Regions from separate parts of the Streptomyces sp. L2 genome, predicted to be linked through region 2. Evidence: riboswitches for the same ligand, from Rfam matches in the RefSeq annotation. Region 2 holds a riboswitch; the other holds the start of a gene.
What was found. A riboswitch is a leader RNA that binds a small molecule or an ion and turns the genes downstream of it on or off. The one in region 2 is predicted to bind thiamine pyrophosphate.
Positions count from the first base shown of each region.

Region 1: another riboswitch for thiamine pyrophosphate. It lies ahead of thiO (glycine oxidase ThiO); the one in region 2 lies ahead of thiC (phosphomethylpyrimidine synthase ThiC).

Region 1 is NZ_QBDT01000001.1:5,909,996-5,915,029, reverse strand. It holds gene metF (methylenetetrahydrofolate reductase [NAD(P)H]) at 1-31, opposite strand, end outside; gene thiE (thiamine phosphate synthase) at 185-832, opposite strand; gene DBP14_RS26420 (Rv2175c family DNA-binding protein) at 918-1,283, opposite strand; gene DBP14_RS26415 (FAD-dependent oxidoreductase) at 1,350-2,582, opposite strand; TPP riboswitch at 2,871-2,982, shown strand; gene thiO (glycine oxidase ThiO) at 2,980-4,146, shown strand; gene thiS (sulfur carrier protein ThiS) at 4,176-4,376, shown strand; gene DBP14_RS26395 (thiazole synthase) at 4,380-5,034, shown strand, end outside.
Region 2 is NZ_QBDT01000001.1:3,876,821-3,881,854, reverse strand. It holds gene DBP14_RS17120 (metallophosphoesterase) at 1-54, shown strand, start outside; gene DBP14_RS17115 (hypothetical protein) at 236-1,114, shown strand; gene thiC (phosphomethylpyrimidine synthase ThiC) at 1,167-2,951, opposite strand; TPP riboswitch at 2,944-3,121, opposite strand; gene DBP14_RS17105 (YibE/F family protein) at 3,202-4,584, shown strand; gene DBP14_RS17100 (SsgA family sporulation/cell division regulator) at 4,703-5,034, opposite strand, start outside.

The sequences.
Region 1 (5,034 bases), 2.0 Mb from region 2:
CCGACCTGGTGGATGCGGTGCCGAGGGCCATAGTCGCAGGTTAACCAGGGGTGGACGGTCCCCCAACCAGATGCGGGAAATTTGCCTGATTTGCCCGTTCTCCGTCCACCCCTTGGACAAAAACGTGGACAGGAGGGCCCGAAGGGGCTGGTGGGGAAGGTCCCGGGGTGCGGCCGCGCGGCCGTCACACCTGCCGGAGCCGCTTCGCGAACTCCGCCGCCGCGGCCCCGGGGTCGTCGGCCTCGGTCAGCGCACGCACGACGACCGCTCTGCGGGCACCGGCGTCCAGCACCTGGTCGAGGTTGCCGAGGTCGATGCCGCCGATGGCGAACCAGGGGCGGTCGGTGCCCAGGGAGGCGGTGTACCGGACCAGGTCCAGGCCGGGCGCGTGGCGGCCGGGCTTGGTGGGGGTGGGCCAGCACGGGCCGGTGCAGAAGTAGTCCACGCCGTTCTGTGCGGCGGCCGCGGCGGCCTCGGACTCGGCGTGCGTGGAGCGGCCGATCAGGACGTCGTCGCCCAGGATGGCGCGGGCCGCGGGGACCGGGAGGTCGCCCTGGCCGAGGTGCAGGACGCCGGCGCCGGCCGCGTGGGCGACGTCCGCGCGGTCGTTGACGGAGAGCAGCTTGCCGTGCCGGGCGCAGGCGTCGGCGAGGACCGCCAGGTGCTCCAGCTCCTCGGCGGCCTCCATGCCCTTGTCGCGCAGCTGCACGATGTCGACCCCGCCGGCCAGGACCGCGTCCAGGAACTCGGGCAGGTCGCCCTGGCGCCGGCGGGCGTCCGTGCAGAGGTACAGGCGGGCGTCGGCGAGCGCGGTGCGGGCGGTGTCGGACATGCGTGGGTCCCCCGGGGGCGGTGTCGGCGGGTGCCGTGCGGGTGGCGCGTGGGCAGGCCCACGCGCCACCCCGGTACGGCTCGGGTCAGACGGCGAGCGCCTGGGCGCGGCGCTTCACCTCCGTGCCGCGATTCTCGCTCAGGGCCTGCGCGGGGGTGCCGGGCAGGGTCGGGTCGGGGGTGAAGAGCCACTCGATCATCTCTTCGACCGTGAAGCCGTCGTCCCGCAGGAGCGTCAGGGTTCCGGAGAGGCCCTTGACGACCTTGTCCCCGTCGATGAAGGCGGCGGGCACGTGCAGCGCCCTGTTCTCGCCCCGGCGCACGGCGACGAGCTGGCCCTCCTTGACCAGCTGCCGCACACGCGTCACCTCGACACCGAGCATCTCGGCGATGTCGGGGAGGGTGAGCCAGGCGGGGACGAGAGCATCGATCTTTGCGTCAATCTCGGTCACGTGTCGATGGTAGTGCCGGGGTGTGACAGTGGCCCTCCGCGGCACCGTCGTGGCTGGTCGCGCCGGTCAGGAAACCGTCGCGCCCTTCAGCGGCTTCGCGGGGTCGGCCACCACGGCCGGGTCCAGGGGGCGGGCCGATTCGATCAGGCGGCGGCCCTGGGCCAGGTCTCTCGGGCGGCCCACGGCCAGGAGGGCGGCCAGGCGGTCCTCGCGGAGCCAGCAGACGGTCCAGGCCGGATCGGAGGGGTCGCCGCGCCAGAGCAGGCGGTCGGCCGTGGTGTGGTGGCCCGCGTACTGGACGAAGCGGCCGAACTGCTCGGACCAGAAATAGGGCACCGGGTCGTAGGCCGCGGGGGTGAGGCCGATGATGTTCGCCGCGACCGTGCGCGGGCCCTGGAGTGCGTTGTCCCAGTGGTGGACGAGGAGCCGCTCGCCGTACCGGCCCGACGGGAAGGAGGCGCAGTCGCCGACCGCGTACACATCGGGCACGGAGGTGCGCAGGTGGTCGTCGGCGACGACCTCCCCGTGCGCGCCCAGCTCGACGCCGGAACCGGCCAGCCAGGCGGTGGCGGGCCGGGCGCCGATGCCGACGACGACGGCGCCCGCGGGCAGCCGGGAGCCGTCGGCGAGCACGACCTCACCGGGTTCCACGCGCGCCACGCGCGCGTGGGTGCGCAGTTCGGCGCCGGCGTCGGCGTACCAGGCGGCCATCGGGGCGGCGACCTCGGCGGGCAGCACGCCCGCGAGGGGGCGGTCGGCGGCCTCGACGACGGTGACCGCGCACCCGGCCTGGCGGGCGGCGGTGGCGAACTCGGCGCCGATCCATCCGGCGCCGACGACCACGATGTCGTGCTGCCGGGCGAGCACCGGCCGCAGCCGTTCGGCGTCGTCGAGGGTGCGCAGCAGGTGCACGCCGGGCACGCCCTCGGCGCCCGGCAGCAGGATCGGTGCGGCACCGGTGGCGAGGACCAGGTCGTCGTACGGCACCGGACCGGCCTCGGTGTCCAGCTCGTGATCGGCGGGGCGGAAGCCGAGCACCTCGCAGCCGAGCCGGAGGCCGACGTCGAGCGCCGCGAAGTCGACGTCGAAGGCGGACCCCTCGGCCTTGCCGAGCAGCACGGCCTTGGACAGCGGCGGCCGGTCGTACGGCTGGTGCGGCTCGGCGCCGACGACCGTGACGGTGCCGGTGAAGCCCTGTTCCCGCAGCGCGACCGCGGTCTGCACCCCGGCCATCCCGGCGCCCACGACGACCACGCGCCGCCCCGGCGAACCGCCCTCTTCCCGTGTCTGCTCAGTCACCCGATCACCATAAACAACTGACAGGCCGTCAGTCACCGGGGGCCGCCCGGGGAGGGCTAGGGTCTGTCCGGCGGATCAGGTCGCAGGAAATCGGCCGGGCCTCATCAGCACCGGTGAGCGGGGCTTGGCGCGTGCAGCTGCAAGGCGGAGGAGGGCGCCGACGCGGAGCGTCGGCAACCGACGACAACGCCGCAGATGCGCGTGCCAAGCCCCGCGTCTGCGGCATGATCCGCCGGACAGGCCCTAGCCCGGCGTGATCCGGAGCGGAGGCGCTAGGGTGGCCCCCGTACACGCACTCGCGGGAGCCCGGACGCACCGGGCTGAGAGGGAGGCTGGCGGCCTCCGACCGTACGAACCTGATCCGGGTCATGCCGGCGAAGGGAGGGGCTGGACGCCCATGTCGTCACGTACGTCCGACGTCCTCGTCATCGGGGGCGGGATCATCGGCCTGGTCACGGCCTGGCGGGCCGCGCAACGCGGGCTCACCACGGCCGTGGCGGACCCCGAGCCGGGAGGCGGGGCCGCGCGCGTCGCGGCCGGGATGCTGGCCGCGGTCACCGAACTGCACTACGGCGAGGAGACCCTGCTCGCCCTGAACCTGGAGTCCGCCCGGCGCTATCCCGGCTTCGCCGCCGAGCTGACCGAGCTGACCGGGCACGACCTGGGGCACCGCCGCTGCGGCACCCTCGCCGTCGCCCTCGACGCCGACGACCGCGCCCACCTGCGCGAACTGCACGCCCTGCAGCAGCGCTCCGGGCTGGACTCGGTGTGGCTGTCGGGCCGGGAGTGCCGGCGCCTGGAGCCGATGCTCGCACCCGGGGTGCGCGGCGGGCTGCGGGTCGACGGCGACCACCAGGTCGATCCGCGGCGGCTGGCCACGGCCCTGGTCGCGGCCTGCGAGAAGGCCGGGGTCGTGTTCCACCGCGTGTGGGCCGAGCGGCTGGACCTCGCCGGCGGGCGGGCCGTCGGCGTCACCACCGCGGACGGCACCGCGCTGCGCGCCGGACAGGTGGTGCTCGCGGCCGGCAGCCTCAGCGGGCGGCTCCCCGGCGTCCCCGACGACGTGCTGCCGCCGGTGCGGCCCGTGAAGGGGCAGGTGCTGCGCCTGACCGTGCCACCGCGGTTCGCGCCCTTCCTGAGCCGTACCGTCCGGGCCGTGGTGCGCGGCAGCCACGTCTACCTGGTGCCCCGGGAGAACGGCGAACTGGTCGTCGGCGCCACCAGCGAGGAACTGGGCTGGGACACCACGGTGACCGCCGGCGGGGTGTACGAACTGCTGCGCGACGCCCATGAGCTGGTGCCCGGGATCACCGAACTGCCGCTGACCGAGACCCGGGCCGGGCTGCGCCCCGCGTCCCCCGACAACGCGCCGCTGCTCGGGCCGAGCGGCCTGGACGGGCTGCTGCTGGCCACCGGGCACTACCGCAACGGGGTGCTGCTCACGCCGGTCACCGGGGACGTGCTGGCGCACGCGCTGGTCACCGGTGAGCTGCCGGAGGAAGCGCGCCCGTTCACGCCCCGGCGCTTCGCCGCCGCCGTCGCCCTTTCGGAGCAGTCCGCATGAACCTCTCCGTCGACTCCGTCCACACCTTCATCACCGTGTCCGTCAACGGGGAGCGCCGCGAGGTCCCCGCGGGCACGGTGCTCGACTCGCTCGTACGGTCCCTGTCGCCGGCGCCGTCCGGCGTGGCCGCAGCGCTCAACGAGACCGTCGTCCCGCGCACGCGGTGGGCCGGCACGGTCCTCGCCGACGGCGACCGTGTCGAAGTCCTCACCGCCGTTCAAGGAGGCTGACCCATGGCCGACGATCCCTTCGTCCTCGGGGGTACGTCCTTCTCGTCCCGGCTGATCATGGGCACGGGGGGTGCGCCGAGCCTGGACGTGATGGAGCGGGCGCTGGTCGCCTCCGGCACCGAGCTGACCACCGTCGCGATGCGGCGGGTCGATCCCGGGGTGCACGGATCGGTGCTGTCCGTGCTGCGGCGGCTGGGCATCCGGGTGCTGCCGAACACCGCGGGGTGCTACACCGCGGGAGAGGCCGTGCTCACGGCGCGGCTGGCGCGGGAGGCGCTGGGCACGGATCTGATCAAGCTGGAGGTCATCGCCGACGAGCGGACGCTGCTGCCGGATCCGGTGGAGTTGCTGGAGGCGGCGGAGACGCTGGTCGACGACGGGTTCACGGTGCTGCCGTACACGAACGACGATCCGGTGCTGGCGCGGAAGCTGGAGGATGTGGGGTGCGCGGCGGTGATGCCGCTGGGGTCGCCGATCGGGTCGGGGCTGGGGATCCGCAACCCGCACAACTTCCAGTTGATCGTGGAGCGGGCGGGGGTGCCGGTGATCCTGGACGCGGGGGCCGGTACGGCGTCGGACGTGGCGCTGGCGATGGAGCTGGGGTGTGCGGGGGTGATGCTCGCTTCCGCGGTGACGCGGGCGCAGGAGCCGGAGGTGA
Region 2 (5,034 bases):
GGAGTGACCATGGCCGGAAAGCTACTGGTCCAGCAACTTCCCCTGGATATCTGAGCGTTCCCGGGGAAGGCGTACCCGCGGCCGGGTCGTCGCAGGTCGGCACCCAATTCCGGCAACCCCCTGTCACCGTGTGCCGTCACGGCTCTACCATCGCCTTATCCGTAGCAGGCTCCCCTCCGTTTCTGCCCGACGGCTCGCCGGCGTGCGAGCCCCAAGCCCTACGGAGCATCGGGGGATGCACATGAACAGCGTTCCGCAGCACCTGCTGAACGAGGACCGCCAGGAGTTCGAGCGGATCCTCGATGAGGCGCTGCGCTCCGCACCGAACCGCCCGGAACTGGCCGCTGTCGGACAGCGGCTCAACCCCGAACAACTGCGCACCATGGCGCTCAACGCCACCGCCCTGATCACCGCGGCCGCGGCGTCCGAGTACCAGCACTACGTGAAGGTCCGTGAGGAACTGCGCCATCCGGCGCCACCCATCCCCGCCGCAACCCGGGATTCCGGTTCCGATTCCGCTTCCGCGGAACCGGCCGAGGGCGGCATGGGACTCGCCACCGCTCTCGGCGGGGACGCCGAGACCGCCGGCGCGGGCGCCGTCGCGGTGATAGCCGTGCTGGCACCCGTCCTCTCCGGCACCGCCGCCGCGATCTTCCTGCTCGTCGGCTACATCGTGAAGATGCTCGACCCGGGCCAGGCCTTCGCGCAGACCATGCTCACCGCCGGCTGGGTGTTCGGCGCCGTGACCGCGGCCGCGGTGCTCGTCGCCGCCGTCGGTCTGCTGCTCACCGCGCTGCGCAACAACACCTCCGCGGAACCCGGCCCCGACGGCGACGCCGGCCAGGAAGTCACCTCGGCCAGAGCGGCCTGGCGGGAGGCGGTCCTGGAACGCGGCATCCTCCCGTTCCTCCGGGACGCGCTCGCCGAACCCGGCACCGCCGCCCTGCACCGCACCACGCCCTCGTCCCCGACCGGCCGCATGCCCCGCCTCGGCTACGACCGCCCGGGCTTCAGCAGCCCCGACGACGGCACCGCCCCCGGCCCCCGCCCGAGCTTCAGCAGCCCCGACTACACCAGCCCGGACTTCGGCGGCCCCGAACACCAGCCCGACTAGCCCCCGGTGTGCGCCCCCACCGGGGGCGCACACCGCAGGCCCCACCGCACGCCTACTCGGCGATCGGCAGATACACCCGGTTCCCCGAGGCGGCGAACTCCTTCGACTTCTGAGCCATGCCCGCCTCGATCTCGCCCCGGCTGCCTCCGTGCTCCCGCCGGATGTCCTGCGAGATCTTCATCGAGCAGAACTTCGGCCCGCACATCGAGCAGAAGTGGGCCGTCTTGGCGGGTTCCGCCGGGAGGGTCTCGTCGTGGAACTCCCGGGCCGTGTCCGGGTCGAGGGCCAGGTTGAACTGGTCCTCCCAGCGGAACTCGAAGCGGGCGTCGGACAGGGCGTCGTCCCACTCCTGGGCGCCCGGGTGGCCCTTGGCGAGGTCGGCCGCGTGGGCGGCGATCTTGTAGGTGATGACGCCGGTCTTGACGTCGTCCCGGTTGGGCAGGCCCAGGTGCTCCTTCGGCGTGACGTAGCACAGCATCGCCGTACCCCACCAGGCGATCATCGCCGCGCCGATGCCCGAGGTGATGTGGTCGTACGCCGGGGCGATGTCCGTCGTCAGCGGGCCGAGCGTATAGAACGGAGCTTCATCGCAGATCTCCTGCTGAAGGTCGATGTTCTCCTTGATCTTGTGCATCGGGACGTGCCCGGGGCCCTCGATCATGGTCTGTACGTTGAAACGCTTGGCGATCGTGTTGAGTTCCCCGAGCGTGCGCAACTCCGCGAACTGCGCTTCGTCGTTGGCGTCCGCGATCGATCCCGGGCGCAGTCCGTCACCCAGCGAGTAGGTGACGTCGTAGGCGGCGAGGATCTCGCAGAGCTCCTCGAAGTTCTCGTAGAGGAACGATTCCTTGTGGTGGGCCAGGCACCACGCGGCCATGATCGAGCCGCCGCGGGAGACGATGCCGGTCTTGCGGTTCGCCGTCAGCGGCACGTACGGCAGGCGCACGCCCGCGTGGACCGTCATGTAGTCCACGCCCTGCTCGGCCTGCTCGATGACCGTGTCCTTGTAGATCTCCCAGGTCAGCTCCTCGGCGCGACCGTCGACCTTCTCCAGCGCCTGGTAGAGCGGCACGGTACCGATCGGCACGGGGGAGTTGCGCAGCACCCATTCACGGGTGGTGTGGATGTTACGCCCGGTGGAGAGGTCCATGACGGTGTCGGCGCCCCAGCGGGTCGCCCAGGTCATCTTCTCCACCTCCTCCTCGATGGACGAGGTGACGGCGGAGTTGCCGATGTTGGCGTTGACCTTCACCAGGAACCGCTTGCCGATGATCATCGGCTCGATCTCCGGGTGGTTGACGTTGGCCGGCAGCACGGCCCGGCCCGCCGCGATCTCCTCCCGGACCACCTCGGGAGCGACGTTCTCCCGGATGGCCACGTACTCCATCTCGGGCGTGATCTCACCGCGGCGCGCATACGCGAGCTGGGTGACCGCCGTGCCGTTCCGGCCCCGCCGGGGCTGCCGCGGGCGTCCGGGGAAGACGGCGTCGAGGTTGCGCAGACCGCCGCGCGGCGCGGTGTGCTTGATCCCGTCGTCCTCGGGGCGGACGGGACGGCCGGCGTACTCCTCGGTGTCGCCGCGCCCGATGATCCAGTTCTCCCGCAGCGGCGGCAGGCCCCTGCGGACATCGGTGTCGAGGAGAGGATCGGTGTACGGGCCGGACGTGTCGTACAGCGTGACCGACTGCCCGTTCGTGAGGTGCACCTGGCGGACCGGCACGCGCAGGTCGGGGCGTGAACCCTCGACGTACGCCTTGTGCCAGCCGATGGACTTCCCGGCCTCCTGGGACTTCTCGTCCTGAGCGGAGGCAGGCGTGCGTGCGTCCTTGTTGGTCATGAGACCTACTCCCTACGCCGGCATTACCCGGTAACAGGTTCGGCGGTCGACGCAGCGGCTTCCGTCGGTCGGTGTTTCCCGTGAAACGTCGGTCGTTCCACGTGAAACATCGCCTGTACGGAGGTCAGCGCCCTCTCAGCCCGGTGCTCCGAGCTCCCGCGTGTGCAAAGGTGCCCCCACGCTAGCGTCATTTCGGGCGCGGTGAACAGGGGGCCCCCAGCGTTCTTGCGATGATCGGTCGGTGACGACGATGGAGCAGTCCCCGCCACCGCCCCCGGAACCGCCTCGCGGCGGCCACGCGGCGCAGCACGACGGACACGGCCACGCGCACGGTCACAGCCACAGCCACAGCCACGGCCCCGCTGCTCCCGTCTCGGCACATCTGCGCAGGGTCATCGCGGCGATCCTGATCCCGTTCACCGCGGCGGTCGTGGTCGGCCTGGTGGTGCTCTGGCCGGGCGGCGCCCCGCCGCACGAGCGCACCGGCGTCGGCTTCGACCGCCAGACGCAGCAGGCCACGGTCGCCAAAGTGGCCGAGGTCAGCTGTGCGTCGGTGAACGCCTCCGGCGGCGGCACGCCGACCGGTGACAACCCCGCCACCGGTGGCGACTCGGCGTCTCAGCACGCGAAGGGAACCTGCAAGAAGGCGACGGTCCGCGTCGACAGCGGCAAGGACAAAGGCCGCACGTTCACCGAGATCGTGCAGCCGGACCAGCCACGCCAACTGCACCAGGGCCAGAAGGTCGTCGTCGCCTACGAGCCCTCGGCACCGAAGGACCTGCAGTACTCGGTCACGGACGTCGACCGCAAGTTCCCCATGACGCTGCTGGCCGGGGTCTTCGCCCTGGCCGTCGTGGTGGTGGGCCGGATGCGGGGCGTCATGGCGCTGGTCGCGCTGGCCGTGAGCTTCCTCGTGCTGACCCTGTTCATCCTGCCCGCGATCCTGCAGGGCTCGAACCCCCTGCTCGTGGCGGTCATCGGGTCGAGCGCCATCATGCTGATCGCCCTCTACATGTGCCACGGCTTGTCGGCGCGTACGTCGGTCGCGGTGCTCGGCACCCTGGTCTCCCTCACGCTGATCGGTGTGCTCGGCTCCCTCTTCATCGGCTGGGCCGCGCTCACCGGCAACACGGACGACAACACGGGCCTCATCCACGGCCTGTACCCGTCGATCGACATGAGCGGCCTGCTGCTGGCCGGCGTCATCATCGGCTCGCTCGGCGTCCTGGACGACGTGACGGTGACCCAGACCTCGGCCGTCTGGGAGTTGCACGAGGCCAATCCCTCGCTGGGCCGGCGCGGTCTGTACCGGGCGGCCATCCGCATCGGGCGCGACCACATCGCGTCGGTGGTCAACACCCTCGTCCTCGCCTACGCCGGTGCCGCGCTGCCCTTGCTGCTGCTGTTCTCGATCGCGCAGAGCAGCGTGGGCACCGTGGCGAACAGCGAGTTGGTGGCCGAGGAGATCGTGCGCACCCTGGTGGGCTCGATCGGTCTGGTCGCCTCGGTGCCGGTGACCACCGCGCTCGCCGCCTTGGTTGTGGCGGCCGACCGGCCCGGCGAGGCCGGGGCGCCGGTGGGCCGGCAACGCACCCCGGCGCGCGGCGGAAGGGGACGGCGCCGGAAGCGGTGAGGCGGGGCCGGAAGACGTGAGGCGGAGCCGGGCGCCGGCCCCGCCACGGCCTCTGCAGAAGCGTTCCTGCATGCCGTCGTCCCAGGCCGTCGCACAGCGCCCCCGGTGCCGTAACGCTTCAGCCGGCGCTCTGTTCCTCGGCCAGGATGCGGTCCAGGGCCTCGTCGAGATGGGCGTCGAAGTCGGCGAGTGCGCCTTCCTGTCCGAGAGGCACCAGCTTGTCCGTACGGTCGAGGAAGGCCACGAGCGGCGGTGCCGAGGACCGGAACAGGGCCTGGTCGCTGCCGACCTGAAGCCGGATCAGCACCTCGCCGAGCAGTTCGGAATCGGCGGGAGCGATGTGCACATCCCCCTCCCCGCACGGCCGGCCGACCCCGTCGATCAGCAGTTCCCGCCCGAAGGCCCAGGTCACCGGGGCGTCCCCGGGCAAGTGAAAAGTGAGCCGTACGG